Regions from separate parts of the Streptomyces sp. NPDC053750 genome, predicted to be linked through region 1. Evidence: riboswitches for the same ligand, from Rfam matches in the RefSeq annotation. Region 1 holds a riboswitch; each other region holds the start of a gene.

Region 1 (3,265 bases):
GGTGATCCGCAGGCCCTTCTCCAGGTAGGCGTCAACCCCGCCCCAGGTGTCCTCTACGGTGTCGAAGGCCGCCGCCAGGTACTCGGCGCGCGCGTCGAACAGGGGGCTGAGCAGCTCCATGACCTCGGGGGAGTAGGCCGAGGCCGCGGAGCCGCTGCGGTGCACCTTGTAGCGACGGTGCGTGGCGTTCGACTTCAGGTAGTCCTCGACGACCGCATCCCGCTCGACACCGAGGGCGAGCAGCGTCACTGCGATCGACAGACCCGCGCGGTCCTTGCCGGCCGCGCAGTGCATCAGGGCCGGGACGCTGTCCTCGGCGAGCGCGTGCAGCACCCGGGAGTGCTCCGCCGTACGCTCCTTGATGATCATGCGGTAGGAGTTGATCATCCGCTGGGCGCCCTTGTCGTCCGCCAGGATCTCGCGCAGCTGGTCGAGGTCGCCGTCGCGGACCATCTTCCAGAACTCGGCGCCGTCGGCCGGGTCGCTCAGCGGCAGGTTCACATTGCGCACGCCCGGCAGCTCGACGTCCGGGCCCTCGAGCTTCTGGTCGGCCGCGTTGCGGAAGTCGAAGATCGTGTGCAGGCCCAGCGAGGACAGGAACGTGGCGTCCTCCGCGGTGGCGTGCGCCAGGTGACCGCTGCGGAACAGCACCCCCTGTCGTACCCGCCGCCCGTCCACGGTCGGCAGTCCGCCCACGTCACGGAAGTTGCGCACACCGGCCAGCTCGGGCTCGGTCGACGGGACCTGCTGCGTCACGGGGGCTCCTCCCACTCCGCCCCGCCGGCGCTGCTCGACGACGGGCGCGACTCGACGATACGGCACGGTCCGCGGGGCAGGGCGTAGCGGCCATCCGACTGCGCCACATCTGGGCTTTCTGTCCGAATTGGTGCATTGATTCCAACTTGCTCTGGATTACCAGGGAGTGGCGGGGTGGCGCGTGAGCAGCGTCATATCCGTGACGGTGCGTTGTCCGTCATGTTCACGTAATTCAGCCGGTTTTCAAGGCCGTTTACAGAAAACGGCGCTCCGGAAATCCACGCAGGGTGACCGGTAATTCCCGTAAAGGATCAACCGGAACGCCTGTCCAGGGAACCCCTCGCTTGTCCGTGCGCATCTGGGTCCCTTACGTTCACCTCCGATCCGGACGGACGCCTAATCCTGCCGCCGACCGGAGCCCGAACTCACCCACACCCGTACCCGGCAGGAGCGGGGGACCCACAGGTAGAACTGCCTGTTCCGGTTCCCGGAACGGCTCGGGGTTAAGCCGCGTCTCGGCGCGGCCGGGCATCTCCAGCCCGCACCCGACAGCTCACCTCGCAGGCGCCGGAGAGGAATTCGCCATGCCCGCGAAGGGTAAGCACCGCCGTACCAAGGCCATGCGCCTCACCCGCACCATCGCCGCCGCCGGAACCGGTGGCGCCGCGCTCGCCCTCCCGCTGATGGGTGCCGCCGGCGCCCAGGCCGCTCCCGCGCACTCCGTTTCCGAGCAGGCCGTGCAGTCCATTTCGGCCAAGGCCCAGAAGGCCGCCGGGAACAGCGCCGAGAAGAACTCGGGCACGACGACGTACACCGTGAAGAGCGGCGACTACCTCTCGAAGATCGCCGACGAGCAGAATGTCGACGGCGGCTGGAAGAAGCTCTACTCGGACAACCGCGAGGTCGTCGGTTCGGACCCGTCGCTGATCCACCCCGGGCTGAAGCTCTCGATCGGTGGCCAGGCCGCCAAGTCGTCGGCCCCCTCCGCCCCGTCGGAGAAGCCGGCGGCCGAGAAGCCCGCCGAGGCCCAGAAGCCGTCCGCGGCGAAGTCCGAGCCGGCCCAGAAGTCGGCGCCGGCCACGAAGACCGCCGCCTCGAACGCGGGCACGCAGTCCGCGGCCACCAGCGCCTTCAGCTCTCCCGTCCCGGGCGGCACCGTCGGCACCCCGTACCACCAGTCGGGCAGCATGTGGTCCAGCGGCTACCACACCGGCACGGACTTCGTCGTCCCGACCGGCACCCCGCTCAAGGCCGTCGGCGCGGGCACGGTCGTCTCCGCCGGCTGGGGCGGCGCGTACGGCAACCAGGTCGTCATCCGGCTCGCCGACGGCCACTACGCCCAGTACGCCCACCTGTCCTCGCTCTCCGTCTCCGCGGGTCAGTCCGTGACGGCGGGTCAGCAGGTCGGTCTCTCGGGCGCCACCGGCAACGTGACCGGTCCGCACCTGCACTTCGAGATCCGCACCACCCCGGACTACGGCTCCGACGTGGACCCGATCGCGTACCTGCGCGCGCACGGCGTCTCTCTCTGATCTCTCTGATCTCTCTGAGGACGCCTTGGCGCGGCCTCCGTGCCACCGAAGGCCGGACCCCGATCCCCGGGTCCGGCCTTCGGCGTATTCCGGAATTGACGAACACTTTAAGAGTGGCTTTTCTCACCGACCGTCAACCCCTTCCTACGGTCGCGTAGGTCACATTCCAAGGTGAATCATGGGTCGATGTGGCAGACGATTCGAAGAGTGACAGCAGAGCAGTGATCGGGTCGTACGTGGCGGTGGGGGACAGCTTCACCGAGGGCGTCGGCGACCCCGGCCCCGACGGGGCGTTCGTCGGCTGGGCCGACCGGTTCGCCGTACTGCTCGCGGACCGGCGCCCCGAGGGCGACTTCACGTACACGAACCTCGCCGTGCGCGGCAGGCTGCTCGACCAGATCGTGCAAGAGCAGGTCCCGCGGGCCGTCGAACTCGCACCGGACCTGGTCTCGTTCTGTGCGGGCGGCAACGACATCCTCCGGCCCGGCACCGATCCCGACGAGGTGGCCGAGCGGTTCGAACGGGCGGTGGCCGCGCTGACCGCCGTGGCCGGCACCGTCCTGGTGACGACCGGGTTCGACACCCGCGGGATGCCCGTCCTCAAGCATCTGCGCGGCAAGATCGCCACGTACAACGGGCATGTGCGCGCCGTCGCCGACCGCTACGGCTGCCCGGTGCTCGACCTGTGGTCGCTGCGGAGCATCCAGGACCGCAGGGCGTGGGACGCGGACCGGCTGCACCTGTCGGCGGAGGGGCACACGCGCGTGGCGCTGCGCGCGGGCCAGGTCCTCGGCCTGCGCGTCCCGGCCGACCCGGAGCAGCCCTGGCCGCCGCTGCCGCAGCGCGGCGCCCTGGACGTGCGGCGGGACAACGTGCACTGGGCACGCGAGTACCTGGTGCCGTGGATCGGACGCCGACTGCGCGGCGAGTCGTCGGGGGACCACGTGACCGCCAAGGGTGCGCTGTCGCCGGACGAC
Region 2 (3,265 bases), on a different contig from region 1:
ATTCACTCGTCGCCACCGACCTCGACGGCACGCTGCTCCGCGGCGACGACACCGTCTCCGACCGGGCGCTGGCCGCGCTGGCGCGGGTGGCCGAGGCCGGTGCGCGGCATCTGGTGGTGACCGGGCGGCCGGCGCCCCGGGTGCGCTCCCTGCTGGACCGCCTCGGCTGCACGGGGCTCGCGGTGTGCGGACAGGGCGCGCAGGTGTACGACGCCGGTGCGCACCGGATGCTGTGGTCGGTCACCCTGGACCGGGAGCTGGCCGAGACCGCGCTCGGCAAGATCGAGGCCGAGGTGGGGCAGGTGTACGCCGCGGTCGACCAGGACGGCGTCGACGGCCTCACGCTCATCGAGCCGGGGTACCTGATGCCCCACCCGACGCTGCCGGCGGTGCGGGTCGAGCGGCGCGACGAGCTGTGGGACGCGCCGATCAGCAAGGTGCTGCTGCGCCATCCCGACCTGTCCGACGACGAGTTGGCGGCGACGGCGCGCACGGTGGTCGGCTCCCTCGCGACGGTCACGATGTCGGGGCCGGGCACGGTGGAGCTCCAGCCGTGCGGCATCACCAAGGCGACCGGCCTGGCGCTGGCAGCCGAGCACCTGGGCCTGTCCCGGCGCCGGACGATCGCCTTCGGGGACATGCCCAACGACATCCCCATGTTCCACTGGGCGGCCCGCGGCGTCGCGATGGCCGGCGCCCACCCCGAACTCAAGGCGGTGGCCGACGAGGTCACCACGACGAACGAGGACGACGGCGTGGCCGTCGTCCTCGAGCGAATCTTCGGTACCTCTTAGTCCGTCCCGGTTGGTACGTCCCGGGCGGTACGGCTCAGTACGCGCCGAAGACGTTGTCCATGGAGCCGTACCGGTCGGCCGCGTAGTTGCAGGCGGCGGTGATGTTGGCGACCGGGTCGAACGGGTCCCAGGAGGTGCCGGGCACGTGGTACGCCCGGAAGGTCGGGTCGATCACCTGGAGCAGGCCCTTGGACGGGGTGCCGTTGACGGCGTTGATGTCCCAGTTGTTGACGGCCAGCGGGTTGCCGGACGACTCGCGCATGATGTTGCGGTGGATGCCCTCGTAGGAGCCGGGGATGCCGTGCTGGGCCATGATGTCCAGCGACTCGCGGATCCAGCCGTCGAGGTTGTTCGAATACGCCGTCGCCGCCGTGGTGGCGGTCGTGGTGGCGGCGGCGGCCGGGGTGGCCGCGGAGGCGCCGGTGGCACCGACGAGCGGCAGGGCGAGGACGGCGGCGCCGGTGCCGGCCAGGGCGAGCTTGCGAGCGATACGGGCGGTCCGGGCGTGACGGTTCTGACCGTTGGCAGACATGCTGAATCCCTCTCCTGACGCCTGCGAGGTGAGCTGTCGGGTTCGGGCGGGGAGGTGCCCGGCCGTGCCCTGACGGGTACGGCTTCACCCCGAGCCGCTCCGGTGGTGACCGGTGCGGCGACTTACCTGGGTCCCCCGCTCCTGCCGGCGAGTGTGTTGGTGGATGACTGTGCGTTCGGGCGGTGGCAGGACTCGGCGTCCGCCCGACAGGCCGGGAACGTATGCGAGAGCAGATGTCCGAAACAAGTGCAGGAATCACCCAACGCGCATGTTGACCTTGATCTGAGGCGTTTGGGGTGCTTGATCCTTTGCGGTTGCCAAGCCTCAACTGGCCTACGGGGCAAAGGGAAGGCAAAGGGAGGGCGCAGCGTGCGGCAAGGTTGCCCGCGGGGGGTGTGGCGTGAGCCAACTCACGGGCCTCGAGGAGAGCGGCAAATCGGGCATTACGCCCAACTCGTCGTCAACCGGCTGTCGGTGGCGTGCGCTTCGGTGTCGGCCGGCGGTCGGGCGGGGGCGGTCGTCCCGTGCGCCCCGCGATCGGCCCGGGCCCTGTCGGTGTTCTCGCACGCTGAACGGGCATCTGTTCGGGAGCGGGAGAGGGGGAGGTCCGTGTGGAAGGGGAGGGGGGAGAGGGGCGTGCGCCGAGCGGGTGACGTTCCGGGTGTGCGGGTCGCCCGGAGTGGTGGTGGGATCTTCGGCGGCGACTTCCGGCCAACCGTGTTCCGTGCCGCACCTCGCGGGCCGTGTCGATCAATATGTGCTCATATCGGCTGATCAAAAACTTGCCGCGCATGATCCGATACCGACCGGCCTGTAACGGTGGGCGCTAGCGGTGATCGAAACATGACCGGATACGCTGACACGAGTGGTGGCAGCGACCTATCGACAAGCCGGGTAATCGCCAGTAGACACCAGCAGACAGGAGATCCCTCGTGACCGTCGTCGGGCCGTTCGGGCTGAGCGTGCGGGACCAGGCTCTGGAAGCCGATGTCCAGGCCGGATTGGTGGCTGTCGAGGAAGGGTTGCTTGAGGCAACCAAGAGTGAGGTGCCCTTCATCACGGAGGCCGCCCAGCACCTGGTCCGGGCCGGCGGGAAACGATTCCGGCCGCTGCTGGTGATGCTCGCGTCCCAGTTCGGCGACCCCTACGCCCCCGGGATCGTGCCCTCGGCCGTGGTCGTGGAGCTGACCCACCTCGCCACGCTGTACCACGACGACGTGATGGACGAGGCCGCCGTGCGGCGCGGTGTGCCCAGCGCGAACACGCGCTGGGGCAACTCGGTCGCGGTCCTCACCGGCGACTTCCTCTTCGCCCGCGCCTCCCAGATCCTCGCCGACCTCGGCCCCGAGGCGGTCCGCGTGCAGGCCCTCGCGTTCGAGCGGCTGGTCACCGGTCAGATCCTGGAGACCGCGGGACCGCAGGACGGCCGGGACCCGGTCGACCACTACCTGGATGTGCTGGGCGGCAAGACGGGATCGCTGGTGGCGGTCTCCTGCCGGTTCGGCGCGATGATGTCCGGCGCCGACGAGACGGTCGTCGACGTCCTGACCCAGTACGGCGAGCGCCTCGGCGTCGCCTTCCAGCTCGCGGACGACGTCCTGGACATCGCCTCCGACTCCCACGAGTCGGGCAAGACGCCCGGGACCGACCTGCGCGAGGGCATCGCGACCCTCCCGGTGCTGCGGCTGCGCGAGCGGGCGGCCCGGCTGGGGCTCGCCGAGGACCTCGCCCTGTGCGAGCTGCTGGACGCCGACCTGAGCGACGACGCCCGGCACGCCGAGGCGCTGCGCCTGCTGCGCGCCCACCCCGCGCTGGAGCAGGCGCGCAAGGACACCGTCCGGTACGCCAAGGACGCCCGGGCGGCGCTGGCCCCGCTCAGGGAGTGCGAGGCGAAGGCCGCGCTGGTGGAGCTCTGCGACGCCGTGGTGCACCGGGCCGG
Region 3 (3,265 bases), on a different contig from region 1:
CGGCTCGACGAGATCCCGCACGAGCTGGCCAATCCCTCCCGCCGCGCGGCCAAGGAACTCTCCAAGGAGCTGTTCCCGGCCGAGGCGCGCATGTCGCGCCCGCGTCAGGGCACCGAGGAGACGGTCGAGAGCATCGACGCGGGGGCCGTACGCGCCTTCTACGAGAAGCACGTCCGCCCCGCCACGGCCACCGCCGTGGTCGTCGGCGACCTCACCGGCATCGACCTCGACGCGCTGCTCGGCGACACGCTGGGCGCGTGGACCGGCTCGGCCGCCGAGCCGCGCCCCGTGCCCCCGGTGACCGCCGACGACAGGGGCCGGGTCGTCATCGTGGACCGCCCCGGCGCCGTCCAGACGCAGCTGCTGATCGGCCGCACCGGCTCCGACCGGCACGACCGCGTGTGGCCCGCGCAGGTCCTCGGCACCTACTGCCTGGGCGGCACCCTCACCTCCCGCCTGGACCGTGTCCTGCGCGAGGAGAAGGGATACACCTACGGCGTACGGGCGTTCGGCCAGGTGCTGCGGTCCGCCCCCGACGGCACGGGCGCGGCCATGCTCGCCATCAGCGGCTCCGTCGACACCCCCAACACCGGCCCCGCCCTGCAGGACCTGTGGACCGTGCTGCGCACGCTCGCGGAGGGTGGTCTCACCGACGCCGAGCGCGACGTCGCCGTGCAGAACCTGGTCGGTGTGGCGCCGCTGAAGTACGAGACCGCGGCGGCCGTGGCGAGCACGCTGGCCGACCAGGTCGAGCAGCACCTGCCCGACGACTACCAGGCCACGCTCTACCGTCAACTCGCCGCCACCGGCACGGTGGAGGCCACGGCGGCGGTCGTGAACGCCTTCCCGGTGGACCGGCTGGTGACGATCCTCGTCGGCGACGCGGCGCAGATCAAGGAGCCGGTCGAGGCCCTCGGCATCGGCGAAGTCACCGTCGTGGCCGCCGAGTAGGGGACACGCGCGCGTGGCGGCCCTGGTGACGGATGTGTCACCAGGGCCGCCTTTTGTCCGAATTGAGGGAGAGGTTGCCTGTCTGCCCTGTGGCATGCGCTACAAAAAGCCGGTTGCGTTTGAGGATTGAAGAAGGCCGCGCTTAACGTCGTCCGGGCTGTTCGTCAGGCAGTGCGCCGCACCCGCGGCACCGGACAGTCATCGCCGAGTCCCCGTACGGCGCGAGCCAGGGGAGCCGGGGACCCATCGCAGTCCCTGGGGTGAATCGGACGCCCGCGCGTGCAGCGAGGGGGTCCGTAGGAGACCTTCCTGCTCCGAACCCGTCAGCTAACCCGGTAGGCGAGAGGGAAGGAAAGGACCAGCCTCTACATGGCGTTCACGCGCGCCACCGGGAAGCACCGCCGTCCCAGCCGGATGCACCGCACCACCGCCCGCGCGGCGGGTGTCGCGGCCCTCGCCACCACCGGCGTCGTCGGCACCCTCGCCGCTCCGGCGCTCGCCGCCGAGCCCGAGGTCGAGCAGAGCGGACTCACCCCGGTCATCACCATCGGCGACTCCGTTGCCGACGAGATCGACGCCCAGGCCACCGCGCAGAAGCAGGCCGCCCTGGACGCCGCCGCCCGTGAGGCGGCCATGGAGGCCGCGCGCGAGCGGGCGGCCGAGGCGGCCAAGGAGGCGCGCGAGGCCAAGGAGCGCGCCGCCCGCGAGGCGGAGCGCAAGCGCCTCAACACCTTCGTGTCGCCGATCACCGCCTCCTACGTCTCCACCGCCTACCAGGCCGGCAGCTCCCTGTGGTCCTCCGGCAGCCACACCGGCATCGACTTCCACGCCTCCAGCGGCACCTCCGTGCACGCGGTCGGCGTCGGCACCGTCGTGGAGGCCGGCTGGGGCGGGGCGTACGGCAACCAGGTCGTCATCAAGATGCACGACGGCACGTACACGCAGTACGGCCACCTGTCGTCCGTGGGTGTCTCGGTGGGCCAGTCGGTCGAGCCCGGCCAGCAGATCGGCCTCTCCGGCGCCACCGGCAACGTCACCGGACCGCACCTGCACTTCGAAGCCCGGACGAGCCCCGAGTACGGCTCGGACATGGACCCCGTCGCCTATCTCCGCTCCCACGGCGTGAACCTCTGACGACGGACGGCACGGCAACCGAAAGCCCCGGCTCCCCGAGCCGGGGCTTTCGCGTTTTCGGACCGGTCTCTGTCCAAAAAATATCCATGAAATCCGCCCTGCCGTCGGAATACCCGCCGCATTGGCCTAGAGTCACTGAACACGCGTCAATCGTCGACGTTTCACGGGGATTAAGGCGGAGGTCGGTCATGCGTATTCCGGCGCACTCGGTGTGCACGGCGATCCGGGACGACATCGTCGCAGGCGTCCACGGGCGCGGCAGCCGGCTCACCGAGGAACTCCTCGCCCGCCGCTACGGCGTCTCCCGCGTCCCCGTCCGCGAGGCCCTGCGCACGCTGGAGGCCGAGGGCTTCGTGGTGACCCGGCGGCACGCGGGCGCGTGTGTCGCGGAGCCGACCGAACAGGAGGCCGCCGACCTGCTCGAGACGCGCACCCTCCTGGAGCCCCTCGGCGCCTCCCGGGCCGCCCGGCGCCGCACCGAGGCCCACCTCAAGGTGCTGCGCGGGCTGGTCCGGCTGGGGCAGGAGCGCGCCAGGCAGGGCAGTAGCGAGGATCTGCGCTCACTGGGCGGCTGGTTCCACGAAACCCTCGCCCAGGCCGCCGGCAGCCCCTCCCTGACGGCGCTGCTGACCCAGCTGCGCCACAAGATCGCCTGGATGTACGCCGTGGACGCGCAGACCGGGCCGGTGGAGTGCTGGGCGGAGCACGGCGCGATCGTCGACGCGGTGGCCCGGGGCGACGCCGAGCGCGCGCGGGCGCTCATGGCTCTGCACACCGAGCGGTCGATGCCGGCGCACCGGTTGCGCTTCTCCTCCGGCGGCGAACAGCGGGCGGAGCGTGTGAGGAACTCGCAACGTGCTGTAAACATGCCGAGCCTGCGCCATTAACACGGGCACCGTATACAAAGACGAGGTAATTGGGGGGCTATTTTCTGCTGCCCGGAAAAGGGAAAGCGAAAAGGCCCGCCCGATGATTCGGGGCGGGCCTTTCGGTGCTGCCGTGGGTCAGACGGTCTCGGGAAGCTCCTCGAGACCCTCGGCGACCAGCTTCGCCAGCCGCTCCAGGGCGGCGTCCGCGCCCTCGGCGTCGGAGGCGAGGACGATCTCCTCGCCACCCTGGGCGCCGAGGCCGAGGACGGCCAGCATGGAGGCCGCGTTGACGGGGGATCCGTCGGCCTTGG

The links. A riboswitch is a leader RNA that binds a small molecule or an ion and turns the genes downstream of it on or off. The one in region 1 is predicted to bind cyclic di-AMP.
Region 2: linked by a shared signal. The riboswitch ahead of ACIGO6_RS21615 (transglycosylase SLT domain-containing protein) and the one ahead of ACIGO6_RS38130 (peptidoglycan DD-metalloendopeptidase family protein) in region 1 are both predicted to bind cyclic di-AMP.
Region 3: linked by a shared signal. The riboswitch ahead of ACIGO6_RS10030 (M23 family metallopeptidase) and the one ahead of ACIGO6_RS38130 (peptidoglycan DD-metalloendopeptidase family protein) in region 1 are both predicted to bind cyclic di-AMP.

The regions. Positions count from the first base shown of each region.
Region 1 is NZ_JBITXB010000027.1:17,094-20,358, reverse strand. It holds gene ACIGO6_RS38135 (tyrosine-protein phosphatase) at 1-756, opposite strand, end outside; cyclic di-AMP (ydaO/yuaA leader) riboswitch at 1,179-1,336, shown strand; gene ACIGO6_RS38130 (peptidoglycan DD-metalloendopeptidase family protein) at 1,341-2,288, shown strand; gene ACIGO6_RS38125 (SGNH/GDSL hydrolase family protein) at 2,510-3,265, shown strand, end outside.
Region 2 is NZ_JBITXB010000007.1:211,726-214,990, forward strand. It holds gene ACIGO6_RS21610 (HAD family hydrolase) at 1-794, shown strand, start outside; gene ACIGO6_RS21615 (transglycosylase SLT domain-containing protein) at 829-1,326, opposite strand; cyclic di-AMP (ydaO/yuaA leader) riboswitch at 1,331-1,486, opposite strand; gene ACIGO6_RS21620 (polyprenyl synthetase family protein) at 2,259-3,265, shown strand, end outside.
Region 3 is NZ_JBITXB010000003.1:109,296-112,560, forward strand. It holds gene ACIGO6_RS10025 (M16 family metallopeptidase) at 1-951, shown strand, start outside; cyclic di-AMP (ydaO/yuaA leader) riboswitch at 1,144-1,308, shown strand; gene ACIGO6_RS10030 (M23 family metallopeptidase) at 1,321-2,085, shown strand; gene ACIGO6_RS10035 (GntR family transcriptional regulator) at 2,274-2,972, shown strand; gene ACIGO6_RS10040 (HPr family phosphocarrier protein) at 3,090-3,265, opposite strand, start outside.